One region of the Qipengyuania sp. NPDC077410 genome, then DNA from elsewhere that is predicted to be linked to it. Evidence: riboswitches for the same ligand, from Rfam matches in the RefSeq annotation. Region 1 holds a riboswitch; the other holds the start of a gene.
What was found. A riboswitch is a leader RNA that binds a small molecule or an ion and turns the genes downstream of it on or off. The one in region 1 is predicted to bind cobalamin.

Region 1 (7,917 bases):
TGCAGGCGGCAACCAGCGATCCGCCCACCGTCGCCAAGGCAAGTGTGACAGGCCATGCGAACCTCGCAATGTCGGACTTTGCTATCATTTCATCCGTCATCGAAATTCTCCTTAGAAACGCGCGCGCGCGCCAATGGCGAACGAGCGTCCGGGCGTCGCGAAACTGAAGACATCCTCGTAATCGGCGGCCGTCAAATTCTCGACTCGGCCGAACAGCTCGACATTATCCATCACCCTCACGTCGGCGTTGACGTTCAGCAGAAAGTAGTCGTCCAGTTGCACGCGAACCGGCACGAACGAGGGATCGATGAAAGCGCTGTCGATCGTCTCTCCATTGTAGCGCGCAACGAGCGTGACCCCTCCGGCATCCTTGGGAGCGCGCCAGTCGACAGCCAGGCTGGCGGTATGGGAGGGCCGCCGCACTTCGCGCGCGCCATCCTCGTGGGAACGCAGATAGGTGTAGGCTCCATTGACGCGCCAAGCTTCCGCGAAGCGCGCCTCGCCGAACACTTCGACGCCGTTTCTCTTGGATACGGTATCGCGATTGCCAGGGCTGGCGACGAAGTTCGGGGGCGGAAAAGAAGTGAAGATCTCTTCGTCCAGTTCGCTCTCGAAATAGGTGACCCCGATTGAAGCGCGCTCACCGAACAGCGACTGGTCGATCCCGATCTCCCATCCGCTCGACTTCTCGGGCCTGAGGTCGGGATTGCCGATGAAACGGCCGTCCACGAACCCATATAGTTCGTAGAACGAGGGGTTCTTCACCCCCGATCCGACGGCCCCGCGCACTCGCGTAGCCGCAGCGATCCGATAGCTCGCCTGAAGCCTGTACGTGGTTGTATCGGCGAACTGGTCGTTCCAGTCCCTGCGGATGGATGCGGACGCGCTCGCTCGGTCTCCGAGATCGATCGCATACTGGCCGACGAGACCGACATTGTCGATCTGTCGGCGACCGGTGAATGCGAAGCCGGTCGGATCGGTGTTACGGAAGCGTTCGCGTTCGACATCGAGAGCCGCCGTGACCCGGTGGGTCAGACCGCCAGCCTCGATACGCAACGTCGTATCGTAGGACCCTTTCAACCTCTGGCCCTCGCTGCCATAGCTGCGTCCAGTCGAAGCGAAACCGTCGCGCCGGGTATCCGCGATCTGGGCCGAAAACGCTTGGGTCCAGCGATCGTCGAGCAAGTCTAGCTCGCCCCTGATGAGCACATAGATAGCCTCGTTCTCGAAGCGGTTGCCGGGGCTATCGACCTGGAATCCGAAGGTCGGACTTCCCGGATCGGAATCGCTGTCGTTGAATTCGGCATTGGTGCGCGCGTAGCGTAATACACCAGTGAGGCGTGCATTGGTTGATGGCGCGAACGTCGTCTTCAGCGAGACCGCACCACTGTCGTTCGCAAGATCGCGCGTGCCGTTCCGGGCGCCTGGCGTGCCATCGGTGGTATTGAGTGTGGCGGACAGCGCGTAGTCGAGATCGCCACTATATCCAGCGATCCGGGCAGCACCGTTCACCATGCCGAACGAACCGGCTTCGATCCGCGCGACCGCCCCGGGCGCATCGCGGCCGTCGAGAGTGATGTACTGGATGACGCCGCCGATCGCGTCCGACCCGTAGATCGCGCTCTGCTGTCCGCGCAGCACCTCGATCCGCGAAGCCTCGTCGGCGATAAGCGTTCCGAAATCGAACTCGCCGGCATAGGGATCCGACACCTCGATCCCGTCAACGAGGACGAGCGTATGGTTGGCTTCAGCACCGCGCAACCGAAGCTGTGTCTGACCGGGAACCCGTCCGACCGCGACCCCTGGGACGTCGCGGAGCACGTCGGACACCTCGCGGACTTGCCTCCGGTCGAGGATTTGCTCGTCGAGGACGGTGACCGATCCGCCGATCCGGTCGAGCGGCATGGGATCGGTGGCGCGGTTCCCGGTGACGACGATCGAGGTGTTGGATGTCTCTGGATCGGCAGCGGGATCGATGGTCTGAGCGAGCGATGGAGCCGGCAGAAGCACGGAAGACAGAAGCGACAGGTGAATGTATTTCATGAGAACGAATTTCCGGGGCGCCGGGCGACTTGGCCGGAGCGTCCGCACGAGTGCGGTCGACGAGACTGCTAGGGACGGACGCGTGCATCCCCCGGCAGTCCTGCCGATGCGGCTCCAACCGCTACTCGTCGCCCGGACGAAATTCGTTTCGCGCCTGGCCAATCCCATGAGCCCGGCAAGAGCGACACGCGCCGGTCGGTCTCCTGGCTCACGGGTTGTCGCACGAAACATACCTTCCCAGACGACAATTGCCGCCCAGTGGTTGTGGAGCCAACCCCACCCATGTTACGCGCTCGCCGCTTACAGTTGCAGGGACAGCCGCAGAATTGGCCTATCGAGACCTCACTGCGTTCCCGTTACCGGCACGCTTTATCGACATTTGATTCTGCCGACGCTCGTCTCATAGACTTTGGTCGAATGAGCGGCAAGCGCGCAGTTCCAGAGCAACGCAGCAAGACGATGGTCGCCGTTTTAGGGGGTAGGTGGACTTAATCCATCGTATCTGTTTAGGTCACCAACTGAAATGCCCAGATGTTGATCCGTCGACCTTTGGATTGGCACCAGCTTTCGCTTTCGTCTGAGATCGATTCTCAACCCTTTCTTAAATATCGCGAATGGTGTCGGAAGCCGTACGGCAGCATTTTAGTTTCTAATGCGCAAGCCGGACAGATCGCATACGGTCCAACTTCGTCGCCGGTTCAATGTCCTCTATATTGAATGCGCGGCCTAAAAGCCGACCGTCGCACACCCACCCTAAACCACGACATTAAAGCGTCAACATTATTGACCCAGAAGCTGACACATAGGCCGTCCACGAGCGTGGCTGCAACCAATCGTCGAGTATCCCGTGTGCGCTCGTAATCCGAATATCTGGCGCTTGGTGTGCGATGATCGCGTCGTTGCGCTGCCTTGGCGTTGCATCATTTAGCGACGCTCTTAGACACTGCCGCTACAGAAACTTTGCAGCTTGGTTGCTAATCAGAAGCACACTCGCAACGCTATCACTGCAGGTCGCTGGCAGCGCCGGATACAGTCGCGATGCACTCCGCTTGCAGGCGTAATCGGCGTGGGGTATTTGTCCGTAAGCGTCTGATTTGAAGAAAGAAAATGAGGGCGAGATAAAAGCGCCGCCGTCGGTCGGGGCGCAGGTGGTTGGTTTCGTTCAGTAATATGCGACGGCACCCATATTGCCCCTGCGGCGCTAATTTCAAAAAGTTCTTTGCTATCAAACAGATTGGCGACGGCGCTTGGCGTTCTGCGCTGTTTTCGTTCGGTAACCCGCTTTCGCCCGGACGTCCTTCGCCGTCCCGATGAGCATCGGTGCATTTGACTGGAGTGCTTGCCCCCACGCCTCTGCGCTGCGGCGAAAGAACGACAGCTGCGGCGTAGGAACGTCATGTGGCGCAGGGTGCCCTAATCGATCGATACTCAGTGCTGATGGCGGGCCGGCCTGTTCCCTCCATGCTTCCCAAGGTCGGTCCGTCATCACCCGAAAGATGAAAGGATCGACGGCTATGCCATCTGCGAGCACGACAGAGCATCCTTGCGAGCAATGCGGGCCCCAGGCCATCGAACCGATCGCCATGCGCGTACCCGAAGCCTGTCGCTATCTCGGGATCGGACGCAGCACACTCTATGTGCTCATTTCCAGAGACGAGATCGAGATCATCAAGATGGGGAGCGCAACCCTCGTGCTCACAGCCAGCCTGCGCTCGCTGGTTGAGCGGCTACGTCGTCCTGCCGATCAGGTACCGGGGACCGCTATATGATTACGGCGCATCCTGACTTGCTGAAAGCTGTGGTGCTTGCCGCAATCGTGAGCATGCCAGATCATTCCAAACGTCAGCTGGTCTCGAAGATCAAAGCGCGGCGTGCAAACGCAGAAGAAGCGCTGGCCGCCAGATTGGTGATTGCGCTTTCGCAGCGATCCTAGGCTCTCTGGCTATGGCAGCTACGCGCCCCAATTCCGGACGTTCAGGCTCTTCTTGAGAACACCTAAAAGCGGACCGACAGCTTTGCTTCGGCACTGAGCAACGCAAACGTCCGATTATAGGGTGGGAAGCGGACAGTCGGACTTAGTTCGGCGTGCCGTCAACTTCCTGGTTGGGGGCCATCCAAAGCTCTTCGCGGGGGAAAGGTATTCTAGTTGAGGCCGCCCATTTGCGGCCATCGATCTCGATAGCCCCCCTTTCGTTCCTAGCGGCAAGAAACTGTTGCAGGTTCTTCCGCTCGGAAGTGGGCAAGAACAAGCTGTAGCTTTCGCCCCGTTGAACCGTAGTCGGGTGAGAGAGTCCCGGCCAATCCTCGTTCCATTTTATCGATGGCTCCGGCGCATACTCGTATGGCTGGACCATGACCTCAATCTTTTCGGGCATCCATGGTTCAGAGCGGGTGTGGCTAAATGTGCGCACGGTTTCATACGCATCGCGCACGGAACGAGGTAGGCGAGCAATCACTTGTTCGTCGTCGAGCGAGCCATACACATTGAGATAAACTGGTTCGCCGCGATATAGCAGCAGCGAATTGTCAGGCTGGTCGGTCGCCAAGGCAACGTCATAGCCACCCGAAAGGGCCGAATTATGCGCAGTCGCGAATGATTTGCGGAATGACTCTAATTCTGCTGCGCTCAGTTCCACGGAGCGATATTCATCACCTTCACGATAAATGACCCGGCCATCTTCATAGAGGGCGAACCTAGGTGAGTCGGACCCAATCACCTGTTTCCATGGATCACGCTCTACCAAGACGACTTCAGCCATGGGTGATTGCCCATTTCGCATCTCCGAAAGAAGATTTGGTCTTTCGAAAAATCGCACGTCATCCGGCCGTGGAGTTAATGGCGCATCGGCGTAGGCCATCTCGAACGCTGCCATCTCGGGTTGATCCTCAGCTTCCCCCGCCACGCAGCCGATTAGAACAAGGCTGAGAAGTGTGGTTGGCAGGCGTATCGAAAATGGCATTAATAAGTAACTGCTCCAAAAGCTGACGGGCAGCAACGGCCTTTTTAGCAAAATGTCTGCTTTTGATTAGCACCGCACTGGGCGGAGACGGCAAGAACTGGGGTGGGAAGCGGACATTGCGCCAGACCCTTCCTGAAGGCATCATGCTCGGATGAAGCATCCTGAAGCGCAATTCGTGGTCGAACTGACAGCGGACGATGAGATTGTCTGTCGAGCGCCCAAGCAGGCCGAGCAGCGCATCAAGATGACAGACCTTGCTGCTGTTTATGTAGAGACCAAAGATGATGGCCCTTGGGGAGCAGACGTTTGGTGGCTTCTCAACGACAACACCGGCCAAACAAAGGTCGCCTTTCCTCAGATGGCGACCGGCGAGACTGAGGTCCTGGCTCGACTGCAACAACTGCCTGATTTCGTAATACGGGGAATGAACTCGACCGACAACACGCGTCTTGAATGCTGGCCATCACCCGTCCAGTGAATGTCCGTAATGGGGTCGTTACCCGAAAGTCCGCTTCCTGCATTAGCGAACCCAAAAGCGGACTGTCCGGAAGCGGCCTTTTTGCTGCCAGCAAAGGGTACGCTTTCTGCGGCACCCGTCTTCGATTGCTCACAGTCATCCGTGAAGCCTTTAGCAGAGAAACCTTCGAGCATTTGTTGGGCTTTCTGGACCAACGCATTTGTGTTGTCCTGTTCGTGGTTGGATCAGAAAGGCATCCATCGGGTCCTGGGATGTTTGAACAAGGTACCACGATCGCATTTGCGCCCTCATTCCATTGCTGCAAATGACCCGCCATCCACCGTGGCGAGAGATTACGCGCTCGAAAAGTTCGGCGCTGCTTATGAGGAACTACATGCATCGTGCCTGGATGTGGCGCTGTATGATGTTCACTCGGGTGAAACAGCTATTGCGCCCCACCATAATGCGCGATGATGGCATCCGGACCGACCGTCTGGTCAGATTTCGTGCCCAGGAAATAAACTCCGCTGGCACCGTCGATGGCATAGTCGCCAGGGATGATCGCGTCGAAATAGACTGCCCAGAAAAAGGCCAGCTTGGCGATCTTGCCGGCGGCGCGTGAGCGAAAAACGCTGCGCACGAAATAATCGACTGCCCACATCAACTGTCTTCCCGGTCCGCCGGATGCGCCTGAATCGATCAGGGCAAATCGGCGGAACAGATAGCGGTGACCGCTCTCGGTAAATCTGGTGAAATCGTAAGCCCCTTCGTGGACCTGCTGCATGAAGGGGGTCTCGGCATAAACCAGGCCTCCGGGCTTCAGCACCCGCCAGATTTCGTCTGCCACTCGCTGCGGCTCCAGGACGTGTTCGAGCACAGCCTGCACCACGACCCCATCGAAATAGCCATCGATGATCGGAATATCGTGCGCATCGGCGACGAACTGCACCTGCGGCGTCGAATAGATGTCGAAGGCAAAAATTTTCACATCGGGGTCGGCATAGAGCGCCTTCATTCCCTGTCCCTCGCTCCCGCCACCGATCACGAGAACCCTGGGACGATCGGACCGGCGCTTGAGTTCGGAAATCAGACGACAGACATTTCTGCGCGTCGATTTCTTTTCGGGCGACAGCAGGGATTTGATCAGTCTCGTGGCGAAGGAATATCGTGGCCGCGCGATCGCGCTTTCTGCATTCGTTGTTTCAAGATCTTCGCGGCGGATTACCGAATTCGCAAAATCGATAAGCACGGGTTTTCCACGGGTTACTGGAAAGTCGCAGGGCTCGCTTCCGCCGACCGAGGTCCGGCGGCTCACGCGTCCGTTTTCGAATTTAAGCGCCTCTCCAGTGATGGGACTTTGGAGCGCACCGTCGAGGTCTTGGATCGAAGCAAGCATGAGAATGATCTCCTCTGAAAGGCGATCACGCCGAAGCGCGCCCGCTATTGAGACGAGAGGCTACTCCTGTCTGTTATGTTCACGGCAGGCTGCGCTTCTTTTACCAGTGCCCGGTAGATCAGCGTCATTTGCTCGCCGCCAGCCGCAAACTCAAATTCTCTTTGGTATACCCTCCACCTGATTTGCCAGAGCTGGGAAATGCATCCCGCCTAGTGCCGAGGGAGGAGTTGGCTTTCCCGTTCAACCCCGACCACAGTCTGGTGCTGGCAATTGCCGGGAACTGTCGAACCGCGTTTCGCAATGGAAATCGTCCTTTGCCAGCATGTTCAGATATTCTTCGATGTTTGGATGCCCATCACCGTTCGCATCGTCACCCTGCATATCCCAGACCATTAGGCTCGAGCGAAAGCTGCCAGAGCAACAATTGCCAGTTCTCATTTCCAGTTTCAGCCGCATGCGCGCCGGCTCGGGCGTTGTGTCCGCCAATTGCCACGCGCAATGACATGCTCCGCATCCTAGGCCCCTGTACGAGACTGGCTATTACCCCTGATCACGTCCTACTTTAGGAGTGATCGTAAGTTCTTTAAAAGCTGGGCATTCAGCAAATCTATTCGCCGTTATGTCCGTATTGCCTTCCGGTTTGGCTTTTGCCCTTCCCGTTAAATCTTGTCCCTCCGACCTATGAGAAGACCTTTCACTCCTTCACCCTCGTAGATGAAATCGAAATTTGGCCAGTTCCGGTGCCATCTTCGTGCTACGTAACGCTCGCCCGGCCGAGCTGCATCGTCCAGCATTATTGCGCCGCCTGGCGGGATCAGGGGGAAAAGGCGTTCGGCAATTCCCCGGCAGTACGGATGCACCGCCCAAGGTGGCCCATCGATGATGAGCAAATCGATGCTCGCTGGCATTTCAGGAAGATCATACCATAAGCCAGGCCAGCGCGGATCGCGCTGGGTCAAGGGAGCGTGTTCAAAATCCGCTCTCAAATGGTGTTCGGCCAGCCAAGCCTCCATTTTTTCGACAAATGGCAAATGTTGATCATAGCTGAGAAGCCGGCCTCC
Region 2 (7,917 bases), on a different contig from region 1:
CGGGCGAAACCGCCCTGCTCTCCGGCGAAATCACGCTGCCAGAAACACGCTACCAGATCATCCGTCAGGGTTCGGCCGAAGTGCCCGAACTGACCGGCGTGCGATTCAAGCCACCGCGCGGCCCTAAGCGGATAACCGGTGAGGAGCCTGCCCAGCCACAGCCAGGGCTCTTCGACCAGCTGAGGCTCGATATCGCGTTGCGTGCTCCCGAGCAGCTCTATGTGTCTGGCATGGGTCTCGAATCCGAGTGGAGTGCCGACATGCGGCTCGGTGGAACCAGCACGGCACCCCGCGTTTCGGGCGAGGTCGAGCTCGTGCGGGGAACGCTTGGGTTTGCCGGCCGGTCGTTCGAATTGAGCGAAGGTCGAGTAGACTTTACCGGTGGGACGTCCATCGATCCTGTAATTCAGCTCACGGCGACTGACGACATCGAGGACGTCGTCGTCAACGTCAATGTGTCGGGCCGTGCTTACGACCCGCAGATCGCCTTCTCGAGCGTTCCGGGATTACCGCAAGACGAAATCGTGTCCCGCATTCTGTTCGGTAGTTCGATCGGTAATCTTTCGACCATACAGGCAGTGCAATTGGCAGCCTCGCTCAATTCGCTGCGCGGGAGTGGCGGCGGCCTCAATCCCCTTGGGAAGCTGCGCTCGGCAACTGGCGTAGACCGGCTCCGCATTCTTGGGCCCGACGACACCAACGGCCGCGGGACGGCGCTCGCCGCAGGTCAGTATCTGACCGACGACATCTATGTGGAATTCATCACCGATGCGCGGGGGTTCACCGCGACACAGCTTGAAGTGAGCCTAACCCCGTTTCTGTCGATCCTCAGCCAAGCCGGGGGGTCAGGGGCTACCAATGTGAACGTGCGTTATCGGAAGAATTACTGATGCGACGGCTTGCAATTCTGCTGCCGCTCGTACTGTCAGCTTGCGAACGGGAGAAGTCGTTCGATGAGCGGTACGAAATCGCCCAAGACGAGATAGAAAGCAAAGCAAAGGAACTGGATCGGGAGCTCACCCCTTCCCCAAGCCCCAACCCCGTCACGACAAAACAGCCCGTGTCCGTAAAGGAGCGCGAAAATTGACTAGCTCGTGGCGACCAGCCGCAGCGACGAAGAACCGCGCCCATCGCGGAATTACCAAACCGTTGTCATGCCGCTGCCTCTCAGAGGAGCGTTGGCTATAGCGAGCATCGCCGCTAAAGGGCCGTTTCCGGTCACCGGGTAAGAGAGAATTCTGATGCTACTGAACCGCCGCAATTTCATCGGCGCTACCGGCGCGGCCTTTTCCGGATTGTTGTTGAATGGTTGCACTGGCCGGTCAGCTCCGCTGACGTCGGCGCCGTCATCATTCGCGGATTACGGTCCACTGGTTCCCGATCCTGCCGGAATGCTCGACCTTCCCCGCGGCTTTTCCTACCGGCTCCTGTCGAGCCTAGGGAATGCGATGACCGATGGCTGCACCGTGCCCGACAAGGCCGATGGCATGGGCTGTTTCTCGCTCGGCAACGATGAAATTGTGCTCATCCGCAACCACGAACTGGTGCCGGCTGATGATGCCGGCGGCGTTCTCGCCAAAGGTTTCGGCACACGCGACGGCGCTATCGTGCCTGGCGGGACCACATCCATCGTACTCGATGCAACCACACTTGAGGTAAAGCGCGAGTTCCGCTCGCTTGCAGGGACGATCCGCAACTGTTCGGGCGGCATCACGCCATGGGGAAGTTGGCTGACCTGTGAGGAAGCACCCACGGGCCCGGGCCAGCGTTTCGGCGAAGGTCTCGCTGAAAATCATGGCTGGGTGTTCGAAGTTCCGGCCAATGCGACCGGCCTGATCGATGCGGTTCCCCTGAAAGCCATGGGTCGCTTCAATCATGAAGCGGCTTGTGTCGATCCGAGAACGGGGATCGTCTATCTTAGCGAAGATCGTGACGACAGCGTGCTCTACCGTTTCGTTCCGACCACCCCTGGGCGCCTTGGCGACGGCGGTCTACTGCAGGCGATGGTCGTGGAGGGCCTATCGGACACGCGCAACTGGACGTCCGCCGACATGGCGGTCGGGTCTCGTCACACCGTACGCTGGATCGATTGCGACGATGTCGAATCCCCGAATGACGACCTGCGAAGCCGGGCCGCGGCAAAGGGTGCCGCCCTCGTCGCCAGAGGTGAAGGCATCCACACGGGAACAGACGAAATATTCGTCTGCTCAACGAATGGTGGCCAGCGAAAACTCGGCCAGATCTTGCGACTTGTCCCCGGCACTGGCGGCGAACCCGACCAGATCGAACTGTTTTTCGAAAGCCAGAGAAAAGACCAGTTCAACTACGGCGACAATCTCACCGTGGGTCCGAACGGCCACCTGATTGTCTGCGAAGACCAGTATACCGAAGTGGTCGATAACCATCTTCGCGGTATTACGCCCGATGGCCGGGCTTATACTCTGGGTCGCCTGCGCATGCAGACAGAACTGGCAGGCGGATGTTTTTCGCCTGACGGCAAGTGGTTCTTCGTCAACGCATATTCACCGACGCGGACTCTTGCCATTACAGGCCCGTGGGCCGTCTAGATCGGCGAAAATTCCGAGCCCCGAAAGCCAGCGCGGGGTCAGGGCCTCAGTAGCGCTGAATTTACCAGAAGACTGGCGCAAAGGCGCGGAAGAGGTCTAACATATCGCCAAGAGCGGCCATCCTACAGATCGCATGACCGCCCTCGAACCAGGAGGAACAGTCAGATGCAAATCAATCGAAACGCACTTTTTGCCGCCGCCGCCATTTGTGCGCTGGCTTCGCAACCTGCCATGGCAGAAGAAGGCATGTGGACGTTCGACGGTTTTCCAGCCGAGCAGGTCCGCGAGCAATATGGCTGGGCTCCCGATCAGGCGTGGCTCGATACGGTGCGCAATTCGGCTGTGCGACTGACGGGCGGCTGTTCGGCCAGCTTCGTATCGCCCGATGGATTGATCCTGACCAACCACCATTGTGTCGCGAGCTGCCTGTTCGACAATTCGGACGAGACTGCCGACTATCTGCTCAATGGGTTCGTTGCGGACCGGCGCGATGCCGAGCTCAAATGTCCGGGTCAGCAGGCCGAAGTGGTCACCATGATCTCGGACGTCACGCCCGATGTGATTGGCGCGATCGGATCGCAGACCGGAGAGGCGCTGACCAAAGCGCGCGACGCGAAGATCGCCGAGCTGGAGAAGGCCGGCTGCCCCGACTCGGAGACGACCCGCTGTCAGGTGGTGACGCTTTTCGGTGGCGGACAGTACAAGCTCTACACCTATCGCAAGTACTCCGACGTGCGCCTGGCCTGGGCACCTGAAGATCGAGCCGCGACCTTTGGCGGCGACCCGGACAATTTCAATTTTCCGCGCTACTCGCTCGATGCAAGCTTTCTGCGCGCATATGAGAATGGTCGGCCGATCGCGACGCCCGAGCACCTAAAATGGAACCCTCGCGCTCCGGAAGAAGGCGAAATCACCTTTGTGGTTGGCAACCCGGGATCGACCAGCCGCCTATGGACGGACAGCCAGTTGGCATTCGAGCGCGAAGTACGGCTGCCGGTTACGGTCGCCACGCTCAGTGAACTGCGTGGTCGGTTGATCCGCGCAATGGAAGAAAGCAAGGAACATGCCCGCGAAGGCGGCGACATGCTTAGCGGCATCGAGAACAGTCTGAAGGTTTATATCGGTCGCACCAAGGCACTTAACGATCCGGCTTTCACTGCCAGACTCGCCGAAGCGCAGAACGATCTGCGCCAGCAGGTTGCGGGCGATAGCGAGATCGGAGATCCCTGGACGACGGTGGATGAGGCGATGAACGCGTACCGCGCGCTCTACTATCCGCTTCGTTTCACCCAGCCATCGGGCGATCTTTACAGCTACGCGCAAACTCTGGTCTTTGCGGCACAGGAACGCGGCAAACCCAATTCAGAGCGTCTGCCCGGCTATACCGACAGCGCGCTGCCGCTGACTGAAAAGCAGGTGCTCGACGAACGGCCCGTCAATCCGTGGTTGGATGAACTGGGCATGGAATGGAGCCTATCCAAGGCGCGCGAATATCTCGGCGTGGACGATCCCGACACCAAGCTTCTGCTCGGGAAGGAGAGCCCCGAACAGCTTGCCGAACGGCTGGTAAACGGCACTTCCCTCGCCGATCCGGCAGTCCGAAAGGCGCTGTGGGATGGCGGCCTCGAGGCGGTAGAGGCTTCTGACGATCCCATGATCAAGTACGCGCTCAAACTGGCCACGCGCCAGCGCGAATTGAAGGCGCTGGCTGACGCCCAGTATTCGGGTCCACTGGCAGCCGCCGGCGTCAAACTGGCCGATGCGCGCTTTGCCGCCTACGGTGACAGCCTCTATCCAGACGCCACTTTTACCCTGCGCATCAGCTATGGCCAGGTGAAGGGCTGGATCGAGCGTGGCAATCAGGTCCCGTTCCAAACGACGATGGGCGGAACCTTTGAGCGTGCTACCGGCAACGCACCCTTCGATGTGGCACCGGCCTTCGCTGCAAACCAGACGAAGATCGACAAGAATACGACCTACGATTTCGTGACGACGAACGATATCATCGGCGGCAACTCCGGATCACCGGTGATCGACCGGGCCGGTACCGTGATCGGTGCAGCCTTCGACGGCAACATCCATTCGCTGGGTGGCAATTACGGATACGATGGCACGCTCAATCGAACCGTCGCTGTCTCTGCCGCAGCGGTGCAGGAGGCGTTGGAGACGATCTATCCCGCCCCTGCCCTCGTCGAGGAACTGGCCCGGCGCTGAGCACTGCTCGTCCAGTAACGGGCGAGCTGAAAACGCCTGTCCGCTTTACGAACAGGCATTAAAAATTCGGATGATCGCCTATCAATAGAGCATATAAAGAATTCTTTATATGCTCTATTGACGTGATGGCTTGGAAGGCCGATGGGATGTTTGTCGAGGTTCTCCGGTGGGTTCGCCGCGCCGGAGCTAAGACGGGAAGCCGGTGCGCGCCCTGACAAGGGAGCAATGCCGGCGCTGCCCCCGCAACTGTAAGCGGCGAGCGGCGGTCCACTCATGTCACTGGAAGGCTCGCCTTCCGGGAAGACGGACCGTTTTGCTTTGACCCGCGAGCCAGGAGACCTGCCTCCGACGCGATAACGTCCACCGGCGGGGTGCCCGGTCTGGTCGCTTGCATGACGCGCGCCCGGATCTACCGTCGCGCGTCCGGCGCGCGCGCCCGACCGGTCTCCCCCGTCTTCATCGGGGTAAATGAAAATGACCGTTTCCGTTGCTAGCTTGGGGTTTCCCCGCATCGGCCCACGCCGCGAACTGAAGTTCGCACTCGAGAAATTCTGGGCCGGCACTATTTCACAAGACGAATTGGAAGAGGCCGCACAGGGCCTGAGGACCGCGACATGGGCGCGGCAGAAGGCACTCGGCGTCGATTGGCTGCCCTCAAATGATTTCTCGCTGTACGACCATGTGCTCGACACAAGCGTGATGCTCGGCGCCATTCCGGCGCGCTATGGCCTCGCCAGCGGCCAAGCAGCCGGGCTCGAAACCTATTTTGCGATGGCACGCGGTGCGACCGGCGGTGCGACTTGCGGCCACGCGCATGGCAGCGTGACCGCTGGCGAGATGACCAAATGGTTCGACACCAACTATCATTTCATTGTCCCCGAGATCGAGCCTGAAACTCGGCTGCAACTCGGGCACATCAAGCCTCTGGAGGACTATCTCGAAGCCAAGGCGCAGGGTTTTGAAACGCGTCCGGTCATCCTTGGACCGGTAACCTGGCTGAGCCTTGCAAAAGAGTACGGAAGCGATCCGTTCGACCTGCTCGAAGAGGTTCTTGCGCTTTATGTCACTGTGCTCGCACGGCTTGAGGAAGCAGGCGCTGAATGGGTGCAGATCGATGAACCCATCCTCGTTACAGACCTTACCGATCGGCAGCGCCGCGCGTTTACCCGCGCTTATGCCAAGCTGGGCCGTGCTGGGCCGAAGATCATGCTGGCCACCTATTTCGGAGGTCTGGAAAATAACCTGTCGCTCGCCGCCTCCCTGCCGGTCGCCGGACTGCACATCGATCTGGCGCGCGCGCCGGAGCAATTGGATGCGGTGGTGAAGGCGGTGCCGCAAAACCGCCTGCTCTCGCTTGGCGTGGTGGACGGGCGCAATATCTGGCGCGCCGATCTGGCCGCGCTGCTGGATCGTCTGGAGCCGCTGGCGGCGCAGCGTGATCTGGTGCTCGCCCCCTCCTGCTCCCTGCTGCACGTGCCCGTCGATCTGCAGTTGGAAAGCAGGCTGGACGATGAGTTGAAGCAGTGGCTGGCATTTGCAGTGCAAAAGATCGAGGAGCTCGATCTGCTGCGCCGGGCGTTAGCGAATGGAAGAAAAAGCGTCGCAGCTGAGTTGGCCGCCTCCGCCCGTGCGACCGAAGCGCGCAAGACTGCTGCACGCATCCATGATCGCACTGTCAGCGAACGGATCGCTGCCCTCACGCCTGACATGCGCGAACGCCGCGCGGGTCATGCCGAGCGCGTCAAGACTCAGAGCAAGGTGCTCAATCTACCTCTCTTCCCGACAACCACCATCGGGTCCTTTCCGCAGACCGGCGCCGTGCGCAAAGCCCGCGCGGAGTATAATCGCGGCGTACTGGACAGTAAGAGCTACGACGCTTTCCTGCACCAAGAGACCGAGCGCGCGATCAGATGGCAGGAAGAGGCCGGGCTCGACATGCTGGTCCATGGCGAATTCGAGCGAAACGACATGGTCCAGTATTTCGGCGAGAAGCTTGCGGGTTTTGCTTTCACCGTGAATGGCTGGGTGCAGAGCTACGGATCGCGCTGCGTCAGGCCACCGATCCTATATGGCGATGTTTCGCGGCCCGAACCGATGACGGTCCATTGGTGGCGCTATGCTCAGGGGCTGACCGACAAGCCTGTCAAAGGCATGCTGACCGGTCCGGTCACGATCCTCAACTGGAGTTTCGTGCGCGACGATCAGCCCCGAGAGGCGAGTTGCCGCCAGATCGCGCTGGCGATCCGCGACGAGGTACTCGACCTGGAAGCGGCGGGCTGCAAGGCGATCCAGATCGATGAGGCAGCGCTGCGTGAAGGACTTCCCCTGCGCGAGCGTGACTGGCCGGCCTATCTGGATTGGGCGGTCGACTGTTTCCGCCTCGCGGCTGCCGGCGTCGGCAACCAGACCCAGATCCATACGCATATGTGCTATTCGGAGTTCAACGACATTTTGCCTTCGATCGGGGCCATGGACACCGACGTCATCTCGATCGAAACTGCACGTTCGCAGATGGAGTTGCTCGCGGGTTTTGCCAGCTATCGCTATCCCAGCGCAATCGGGCCGGGAATTTACGACATTCACTCGGCGCGCGTCCCGAGCAAGGACGAGATGGTTGCATTGATGCGACTAGCGCAGAAGCATCTGCGTCCGGAGCAGCTTTGGGTAAATCCCGATTGCGGGCTGAAGACCCGCGGTTGGGACGAAGTCAAACCGGCAATCGCCGCGATGGTATCGGCCGCCCGAACCTTGCGTGCAGAAACAAACACCGAGGCATAATCCGATGAGTAAGACGAAGGACGCGCGGCCCGCCGTGCAGTTGATCGACATCGTGTTCCCAGGCGACACGAACCATCACGGGACGCTGTTCGGCGGCGTCGCACTGGCGCACATGGACAAGGTCGCATTCCTCGCTGCCTCGCGCCACGGACGCGCGCCCTTCGTCACCGCCTCATCGCAGAAGATCGACTTCGCCGCTCCCGCGCAAGAAGGCGATCTGGTGGAAGTGACAGGACACCTCGTACGCGTGGGCACAAGTTCACTCGATGTCGAAGTCGAGCTGATCGCAGAAGCGCCGGTTTCAGGTGAACGACGCCTATGCACCCGCGGGCGCTTCACATTGGTGGCAAGAAAAGGC

Region 2: another riboswitch for cobalamin. It lies ahead of metE (5-methyltetrahydropteroyltriglutamate--homocysteine S-methyltransferase); the one in region 1 lies ahead of ACIGGE_RS01540 (TonB-dependent siderophore receptor).

Annotation. Positions count from the first base shown of each region.
Region 1 is NZ_JBITWB010000001.1:313,013-320,929, forward strand. Features, by position in the region: gene ACIGGE_RS01535 (hypothetical protein) at 1-100, opposite strand, end outside; gene ACIGGE_RS01540 (TonB-dependent siderophore receptor) at 112-2,043, opposite strand; cobalamin riboswitch at 2,219-2,422, opposite strand; gene ACIGGE_RS01545 (helix-turn-helix domain-containing protein) at 3,558-3,812, shown strand; gene ACIGGE_RS01550 (hypothetical protein) at 3,809-3,976, shown strand; gene ACIGGE_RS01555 (hypothetical protein) at 4,119-4,916, opposite strand; gene ACIGGE_RS01560 (hypothetical protein) at 5,155-5,481, shown strand; gene ACIGGE_RS01565 (class I SAM-dependent methyltransferase) at 5,906-6,856, opposite strand; gene ACIGGE_RS01570 (class I SAM-dependent methyltransferase) at 7,516-7,917, opposite strand, start outside.
Region 2 is NZ_JBITWB010000008.1:6,805-14,721, reverse strand. Features, by position in the region: gene ACIGGE_RS17850 (translocation/assembly module TamB domain-containing protein) at 1-890, shown strand, start outside; gene ACIGGE_RS17845 (hypothetical protein) at 890-1,087, shown strand; gene ACIGGE_RS17840 (alkaline phosphatase PhoX) at 1,242-2,567, shown strand; gene ACIGGE_RS17835 (S46 family peptidase) at 2,733-4,781, shown strand; cobalamin riboswitch at 4,921-5,143, shown strand; gene metE (5-methyltetrahydropteroyltriglutamate--homocysteine S-methyltransferase) at 5,256-7,559, shown strand; gene ACIGGE_RS17825 (acyl-CoA thioesterase) at 7,564-7,917, shown strand, end outside.